Regions from separate parts of the Janthinobacterium sp. FT14W genome, predicted to be linked through region 1. Evidence: predicted binding sites of a transcription regulator. Region 1 holds the regulator's gene; the other holds the start of a gene.
What was found. Region 1 encodes FliA, which starts transcription of late flagellar genes. Its sites were predicted from a motif close to CTAAAGTTTNNNNNNNNNNNGCCGNTA; they were not measured.
Positions count from the first base shown of each region.

Region 2: the regulator FliA is predicted to act here: its motif matches at 2,144-2,170, upstream of GCN74_RS14105 (DUF5610 domain-containing protein).

Region 1 covers NZ_WFLL01000051.1:16,236-20,657, reverse strand. The annotation lists gene flhF (flagellar biosynthesis protein FlhF) at 24-1,352, shown strand; gene GCN74_RS24460 (MinD/ParA family protein) at 1,345-2,208, shown strand; gene GCN74_RS24455 (RNA polymerase sigma factor FliA) at 2,254-2,985, shown strand; gene GCN74_RS24450 (flagellar motor protein) at 2,967-3,713, shown strand; gene motD (flagellar motor protein MotD) at 3,719-4,422, shown strand, end outside.
Region 2 covers NZ_WFLL01000018.1:53,838-58,259, forward strand. The annotation lists gene GCN74_RS14095 (HPF/RaiA family ribosome-associated protein) at 1-104, shown strand, start outside; gene GCN74_RS14100 (GGDEF domain-containing protein) at 368-1,333, shown strand; gene GCN74_RS14105 (DUF5610 domain-containing protein) at 1,440-2,072, opposite strand; gene sbcB (exodeoxyribonuclease I) at 2,216-3,664, shown strand; gene pyrF (orotidine-5'-phosphate decarboxylase) at 3,809-4,422, opposite strand, start outside.

The sequences.
Region 1 (4,422 bases):
ACCCCCGCCTTGGGAGGCCGGTCATGAATGTGAAGAAATTTACGGGCGCCTCGTCGCGCGATGCGCTGCGCAAGGTGCGCGAAGCGCTGGGCCCCGATGCCGTGATCCTGTCGAACCGCCAGGCCGATGGCGTGGTGGAAATCCTCGCGCTGGCCAATGACGATGCCGCTTCGCTGGCCTCGCCGCCGGCCGCCTCCGAAATGGCCCAGCCCCGTCCCCAGTTGCAGACCCAGTTCGCCACGCCGCCGCGCGCCGCCGCCCCGGCCCAGCGCCCCGCCGCGCCGCGCCAGCCCGCGCCGCGCCAGGCTGCCTCCGAGCCAGTGGACATGGCCCGCATGCAGCAGATGATGGCCAGCGCGCTGGCGCACGTCAAAGAGAACGCCGCTGCCGAAATGAGCGGCATGATGAATGAAATCCGCGCCATGCGCGGCATGATGGAAACGCAGCTGGCGGAAATCTCGTGGGGTTCGACGCAGCAGCGCGAGCCGCAGAAGGCCGTCGTGCTGCGCGAAATGCTGGCGGCCGGCTTCTCGGCCAGCCTGGCGCGCTACCTGATCGACAAGCTGCCTGCCGGCCTCGATGGCGCGCAAAGCATGCGCTGGATCAAGACGGTCCTCAGCCGCAACCTCAATACCGTGGCCAATGAAGACGCCATGCTGGAGCAGGGCGGCGTGTTCGCCCTCGTGGGCCCGACCGGCGTGGGCAAGACCACCAGCACGGCCAAGCTGGCGGCCCGCTGCGTAATGCGCCATGGCCCGGAAAAGCTGGCCCTGATCACCACCGATGCGTATCGTATCGGCGCGCATGAACAGCTGCGCATCTACGGCAAGATCCTCGGCGTGATGGTGCATTCCGTGAAGGACGAGGCGGACCTGCGCATCGCCCTGAAGGAATTGAAGAACAAGCACACGGTGCTGATCGACACGGTGGGCGTGAGCCAGCGCGACCAGATGGTGACGGAGCAGGTGGCCATGCTGTCGGGCGCCGGTGCCGACGTGAAACGCCTGCTGTGCCTGAACTCCACGGCCACGCAGGAAACCCTCAATGAAGTGGTGCGCGCCTACCAGGGCAGCGGCCTGGCCGGCTGCATCATGACCAAGCTCGATGAAGCGGCGTCGATCGGCAACGTGCTCGACGTGGTGATCCGCCAGAAGCTGAACCTGTTCTATGTGTCGAACGGCCAGCGCGTGCCGGAAGACCTGTACCTGGCCGACCGCGGCTACCTGATCGACCGTGCCTTCAAGCTCAAGCGCGATGCGGCGGCCACGCAGTTTTCCGATGCCGAACTGCCGCTGCTGATGGCGCAGGCGGCTGCCCGCAACAATGAAGCGCGCGGGGTGCACCTTGGCTAATTTCGATTTCGACCAGGCCGAAGGCTTGCGCCGCATGCTGGCCGGGCCGCAGCCGCGCGTCATGACGTTCCTCTCGGCCACGCCGCAGGACGACAAGGGCGCCATGCTGGTCAACCTGGGCGCCTCGCTGGCCTATGGCGGCAATGACGTGCTGCTGCTCGACGCCAGCGGCGGCAGCGATGGCGTGGCATCGCGCCTGGGACTGGCGCATGGCGCCAGCCTGCGCGACGTGGCGCGCCAGCAGTGCGGCCTGAATCAGGTAATCCACCAGGTGCCGCAAGGCTTCGGCGTGGCCAGCCTGGGCGCGCGCAACCACCTGATGGACAGCATGGACTATGCGGGCGAAGACGAATTGCGCCGCCTGGGCAAGACCTTTGAGGTGCTGGCGCGCCAGAGCGGCATCGTGCTGGTCGACGGCGTCGTGGCCGACGAGGGCGACTGCTTCCCCGTGCCCCTGATGGCCTCGTCCGATATCGTGGTGCAGGTATCGACCAGCGCCACCTCGATCAAGGCGGCGTACTGCCTGATCAAGCGCCTGAGCCAGGAACTGGGACGGCGTCCGTTTGGCATTCTTGTCACGGGCGCTTCCGAATCCGAGGCAAAAGTGGTATACGATAATATGGCGCAGGCGGCAAGCCGCTACCTGGCCGTGAAACTGACTTCGATGGGGTCGGTGCCTGCCGATGAGTATCTGCACCGCGCGGCGCGGCTGGGCCGCAGCGTGGTCGATGCGTTTCCGCTGGCGGGCGCTTCGGTGGCGTTTCGCGGACTGGCCGAGCGGCTGGCCCGTTCGGCGGCGCCGGTGCTGGGCGGTACCTTGTGCCAGACGGGGAGCGCACACCATTTCAGCGCCTGAATGCAACCGTAGCACCAGATAAGACGAGAAAACAATAAGCAGCCTATGTACACGGTCAAAGGGAAATCGAACAAGGACCATTTGCTGACGGAACACATTCCGCTGGTGAAGCGTCTGGCGCACCATATGAAGGCGAAATTGCCGCCTTCGGTCGAGGTCGATGACCTGATCCAGGCCGGCATGATCGGCTTGCTGGACGCCATTACCCGCTATGAAGAGACGCATGGCGCGCAGTTCGAGACGTATGCCGTGCTGCGCATCCGCGGCGCCATGCTCGACGAATTGCGCACCAGCGACTGGCTGCCGCGCAGCATGCGCCAGAACATGCGCAAGATCGAAGAGGCGATGAGCATCCTGCAGCAGCGCCTGGGCCATCCGCCGACGGAGTCGGAAGTGGCCAAGCTGCTCAAGATGTCGCTGGCCGACTACCAGGAAATGCTGGGCGACGGCGGCGGCCACCAGCTCGTGTACTACGAAGATTTTCATGACCCGGACGGCAATGACAGCTTCCTCGACCGCCACTGCGTGGACGAGGACAGCGACCCCTTGCGTTCCCTGCTCGATACCGATTTCCGGCAATCCGTGATCGATGCCATCGATGCGCTGCCGCCACGCGAGAAAATACTCATGGGCCTGTACTACGAAGAAGAGCTGAACCTGAAGGAGATCGGCGCGGTGATGGGCGTGTCGGAATCGCGCGTCTCGCAGCTGCATACCCAGGCCGTCGCGCGCCTGCGCGCAACCTTGAGGGAGCAGGCGTGGACTGGTCCAGCGTAATCGGGCTGGCGCTGGCGCTGGCGGGCCTGCTGGTCGGCCAGGCACTGGAGGGCGGCAAGATGGCCTCCCTGCTGCAGCCGGCCGCCTTTGCCATCGTCATCGTCGGCACCTTCGGCGCCGTGCTGCTGCAGACGCGGCTGCGCACCTTCGTGCGCGGCCTGGAAATGCTGCGCTGGGTGTTTTTGCCGCCCGCCGACACGCGCGCCGCGCTGGCGCGCGACATCGGGCAATGGAGCCTGACGGCGCGCCGCGACGGCCCGCTGGCCCTCGAGCGCCTGATGGAAAACACGGCCGACCGCTTCAACGCCAAGGGCTTGCGCATGATCGTCGACGGCATCGCGCCCGACAAGCTGCGCCAGCTGCTCGACGTGGAAATCTCCGCCTATGAAATGGCCGAGCGCCAGGCCGTCAAGGTGTGGGAATCGGCGGCCGGCTATTCGCCCACCATCGGCATCCTGGGCGCCGTGCTGGGCCTGATCCACGTGATGGAAAACCTCACCGACCCCAGCAAGCTGGGCGGCGGCATCGCCGTCGCGTTCGTCTCAACGATTTATGGCGTGGGCCTGGCCAACCTGCTGTTCCTGCCGGTGGCGAACAAGCTCAAGGCCATCGTTTCGCGCCGCGTGCTGCAGTATGAAATCACGGCCGCCGTGCTGTACGACATCGCCACGGGCGACCATACGCGCATCATCGAAGAGCGCGTCTCCAGCCTGCTGCACGAGCACTGACCATGATGCGGCGCGCGCGCAGGAAGTATGACGAGGAACCGGACAACCAGGACCGCTGGCTGATTTCGTACGCCGACTTCATCACCCTGCTGTTCGCCTTCTTCGTCGTCATGTATGCGATTTCGCAAGTCAACGAAGGCAAGTACCGCGTCTTCCAGAACGCCATCGGCCAGGCCTTCAGCCTGGAAAAGGGCGCGCCGCCCATCGTCATGGAAGCGCCGCAAGCCATCCCGCTGCCCAATCCCGCCCTGAAACGCCGCACGGAAGCCATCCGCCGCGAGCGCGAACACATGACGCGCCTGGCGCAGGACCTGGCGTCCACCCTGGCGCCGCTGGTCAAGGAAGGCAAGGTGCGGGTCACGCAGACGAGCCGCGGCGTCAGCGTGGAAATCAATGCCAGCGTGCTGTTCGACCCGGGCGCGGCGCGCCTGACGGCGGAATCGGACCAGGCCCTGCGCGCCGTGGCCGTGCTGCTCAAGGACGACACGCACGACGTGCAGGTGGAAGGGCATACGGACGTGCAGCCGATCAGCAATTCGAACTTTGCCTCGAACTGGGAATTGTCGGCCGCGCGCGCCAGCGCCGTCGTGCGCCTGTTCATCGCCAGCGGCGTGAAGGCTGCGCGCCTGACGGCCGTGGGCCACGCCGACAACATCCCCGTGGCGCCCAACGCCACGCCGGAAGGGCGCGCGCGCAACCGCCGCGTGGC
Region 2 (4,422 bases), on a different contig from region 1:
GCGCCATCGATAGCGCCCTGGGCCGTCTGCAAGACAGCAAGCGCCACGCCACCGGCAAGAATGCCGTGATCGATGCGGCCGAAGCGGAAGAAACCGCCGAATAATCCCCCCACTGCAGTATTTGCCAGAGACCAAGGCAGCCGTTCAAGGCTGCCTTTGCACATCCGGCCCCGCCTTTCACCTGCCGCAATAACAATAATTAAATTGCAAGCATTCCAGCTTATCAACACGACAAGGAAATAATTGTCGTATTTCTCACAGTAAGTAACATCAAGCAAGCTTTTGCCGTTACAGCCAGGGCCGCTTTACGCTATCATGAAGATACCGGCCCTCTGCTCGCGCGCGCCGGCTTTTTGAAAGTATGATTGTGGAACAGATCGGCAACTTCAGCGCTTCAGGCTGCAACATCGGCGATTTACAGCTATTTCGCGATGGGGCGGACAGCCAGACGGCCGCCATGCTGGCGCCCTGCCCCGTCATGCGCCTCGAAGCGGGCGAAGCCATTGCCGACACCCAGGGCACCAGCCTGTACATCGTCCTGCGCGGCTCGCTGGCCGTGGCCGCGGACACCCACACGGGCATGGATGACGGCACCGTCAGCAAGGTCTTGCCCGGCGAAAGCGTGGGCGAACAATCGGTGCTCGACGAAGCGAGCAACCTGGCCGCCATTTCCGCCCTCGAGGAAACCGATTTGCTGGTGATCGACGCGGCCATCGTATGGGAATTGATCGAGCAATCGAACGGTCTGGCGCGCAACCTGCTGCGGCTGCTGTCCTTCCGCATCCGCGCTGCCAACGCCCTGCTGCGCCGGCGCCAGAAACTGGGCGAGTTCTACCGCCAGCTGTCGATGGTCGACAGCCTGACGGGCCTGTATAACCGCGCCTGGCTGACCGATTTACTGCCGAACATGATCGTCACGGCCCACGGCAGCAGTTCGCCCCTGTCGCTGGTGATGATAGACCTCGACCATTTCAAGCGTTTCAACGACACGCACGGCCACCAGGCGGGCGACCAGGCACTGCGCATCGCCGCGCAGGTGCTGGGCGCCGCCCTGCGGCCCACGGATTTTGCCGTGCGCTATGGTGGCGAGGAAATGATGGTGATCTTGCCCGATACCAACGAAAACGTGGCCCTGCGCGTGGCCGAGCGCCTGTGCGAGCGCATGCAGCAAGCCGTCATCTTCGCCGACATGCGCAACCCGCTGCCGCACATCACGGGCTCCTTCGGCGTGGCCAGCCTGGCGGCCGAACAGGACGACGAGGACCTGATCGCGGCGGCCGACGCGGCGCTGTACCGCGCCAAGGCGGGCGGGCGCAACCGGGTCAGCACCTGATAAAAAGCCCATGGCGTCGTGGCATTGCCTCGCCGTACATTCGTACTGCCTTCGGCAATGCGCCTGGCCCTGGTCACGTTCTCAGGCGCTTCCGGCGCAATAATGATCAGGCAGCCTTGCTGTCGGCCGGCTTGGCAGGCGTAGTTGGCGCCGCAGCGTCATTCTTCTTGCTGCTGTGTGCGGCGACGAAGTCCGCATAGCCCTTCTGCACCAGCGCGTACGTCTTGTCGATATTGCTGGCTATATCGCCTTGTAATACTTTCAAGCCGCCCAGGATGTCGCGCGCTTCCTTGAAGCCTTTTTCCATGCCGCCGCTGATGGTGTCCATGAACCTGGTCAAGGCCGTGTCGTCGTCCAGGCCGGGATTCTGCTTTTTGAACGCGTCAAAAAAACCCGTCGACAGCGATACAATGCGGCTCGCCGTCGCTTCGGCGCTATTGTCCTGCGAGGCCGCGTTCTGGATCGCGTCGTCGCCGTACTGGCCCTTCAGCGCTTCATTGATGTTGGTGATGGCCGTCTTGTACAGCAGCGCCAGGGGCTCGTTTTCCGAGCCGATCGACACATTCAGCGACGCCTGCATGATGGAAGCGTTCAACTGCAGCTTGGTGCGGTCGTTCACGCTCATTTCAGTGTTGACGCCGTCCTTTTGCTGGACTTTATCGTCCTTGCCGGCAACACCCGTACTGACGGAAGTCACGGAAGGAGCGGAATTGCCGCCTGCGGCGATGGGAATTGACACGATAGACCTCCTTGAACGGGCAATGTATGCCACCATGCGGGAAACGCGGTGATGACCATCCTCTCGTGTAGTATCGGCAGGTTTTCAGAAAACTGAAGCGGCCCGGACAATTAAGATAACAATTAAGCAAGCAACGACCATCAATGACTACCCAGACCTTTCTTTGGCACGACTACGAAACCTTTGGCGCCCAGCCGCGCCGCGACCGCCCGGCCCAGTTCGCCGCTATCCGCACAGATGCGGACCTCAACGAGATTGGCGACCCGATCATGCTGTATTGCCAGCCCGCCAATGATTTCCTGCCCGACCCGCAATCGTGCCTGATCACGGGCATCACGCCGCAGCAGTGTCTGCAGCTGGGCGTGCCCGAGCACCAGTTTGCCGCCACCATCGAAGCGGCGTTTTCGGAGCCGGGCACCATCGGCGTGGGCTACAACACCATCCGTTTCGACGATGAAGTCACGCGTTTCCTGTTCTGGCGCAACCTGATCGATCCGTATGCGCGCGAATGGAAGAACCATTGCGGCCGCTGGGACATCCTCGACGTGGTGCGCATGACGCACGCGCTGCGCCCGGAAGGCATCGCATGGCCGAAGCGCGACGATGGCCAGACCAGTTTCAGGCTGGAACACTTGAGCAAGGCCAATGGCCTGGTCCACGAAGCGGCGCACGATGCGCTGTCCGACGTGCGCGCCACCATCGCCCTGGCCCGCCTGATCAAGGAAAAGCAGCCGAAGCTGTTCGAATTCTGCCTGGCCCTGCACAAGAAAGACCGGGTCGCCAGCGAAATGGGCATGCACCTGGCCGCCGGCGAGCGCCAGCCCTTCCTGCACGTGTCCGGCATGTTCCCCGCCGAACGGGGCTGCCTGGGCGTCGTCTGGCCGCTGGCTACGCATCCGAGCAATAAAAATGAGATCCTCGTCTGGGATTGCGCCTACGACCCGCGCGAATTATTTACCCTGGACGCCGACACCATCCGCACGCGCCTGTTCACGCGCAAGGACGCCATGCCGGAAGGCATGACCCGCCTGCCCGTGAAAAGCGTACACCTGAACAAGTCGCCCATGCTGGTCGGCAATTTGAAGACGCTGTCGCCGGCCATGGCTGCGCAATGGGGCATCGATCTGGAGGAGGCAAAGGTCAACGCGCAATTTGCCGCTGCGGCGCCCAACATGGATGCCATCTGGGCCGAAGTGTTCCAGCGCCCGGGCGCGAATGCCGCGCTGGACGTGGATGAAGATTTGTACAATGGTTTCGTCAGCAACGACGACCGCCGCCTGCTCGAATCCTTGCGCCGCGACACGCCCGCCAAGCTGGCCACGGCCCGCCCTTCGTTTGCCGACGAACGCCTGCAGGAACTGCTGTTCCGCTACCGCGCCCGCAATTTCCCGCAAACCCTGAGCGAAGCGGAAAGCCTGCGCTGGGAACAGCACCGCGCCGCCCGCCTGTTCGACGGCGACGGCGGCGCCCGCACCATCGAAATGCTGTTTACGGAAATCGACGTGCTGTCGGAATCGGTCGATGAGCGGGGGGAGGAAATCCTGGGCGAGCTGTACGACTATGCGGAGATGGTCGCGCCCATGCGCGATTAGTTGCACCCAACCAAACCTGCTACGCGTCGGCATAGGCGGCCTGCGATGCTCACCGTACGCCAGTACGGTTGCGCTTCTCGGCCACCTCTTCCTTCCGCTCGCTACGGTTTTGTCAGGTGCTGTGAGGCTGGCTGTCTCTCGTTCTTATACCGAACGATGGGCATTGATCGCATCGCGCGTTTCAATGGCCACGCGCCGCGCCGCGTCGGCGAAATCTTCGCCCGCCTGCGGCGTGGCGTAGATGATGGCGCGCGACGAGCTGATCATCATGCCCATGCCGTTCGCCGTCTGGCCCGCGCCGACGGTGGCGGCGATGTCGCCGCCCTGGGCGCCGATGCCGGGCACCAGCAGCGGCATGTCGCCCACGATGGCGCGCACCTGCGCCAGTTCTTCAGGGAAGGTGGCGCCGACGACGAGCGCGCACTGGCCATTCTTGTTCCATTTATCCGCCACCAAACGCGCCACGCGCTGGTACAGGGGCACGCCGTCCGTGTCGAGGAATTGCAGGTCCGAGCCGCCCGGGTTCGAGGTGCGGCACAGGATGATCACGCCGCGGTCCTGCCACGCCAGGTAGGGATCGAGCGAATCCTCGCCCATGTACGGGTTCACGGTGACGGCGTCGGCGCCGTAGCGCTCGAACGCTTCGCGCGCGTACTGCGTGGCCGTGGCGCCGATGTCGCCCCGTTTCGCGTCGAGGATCAGCGGAATGTGCGGATAGTTCTCACGCACGTAGCGGCAGATGTCTTCCAGCTGCTTTT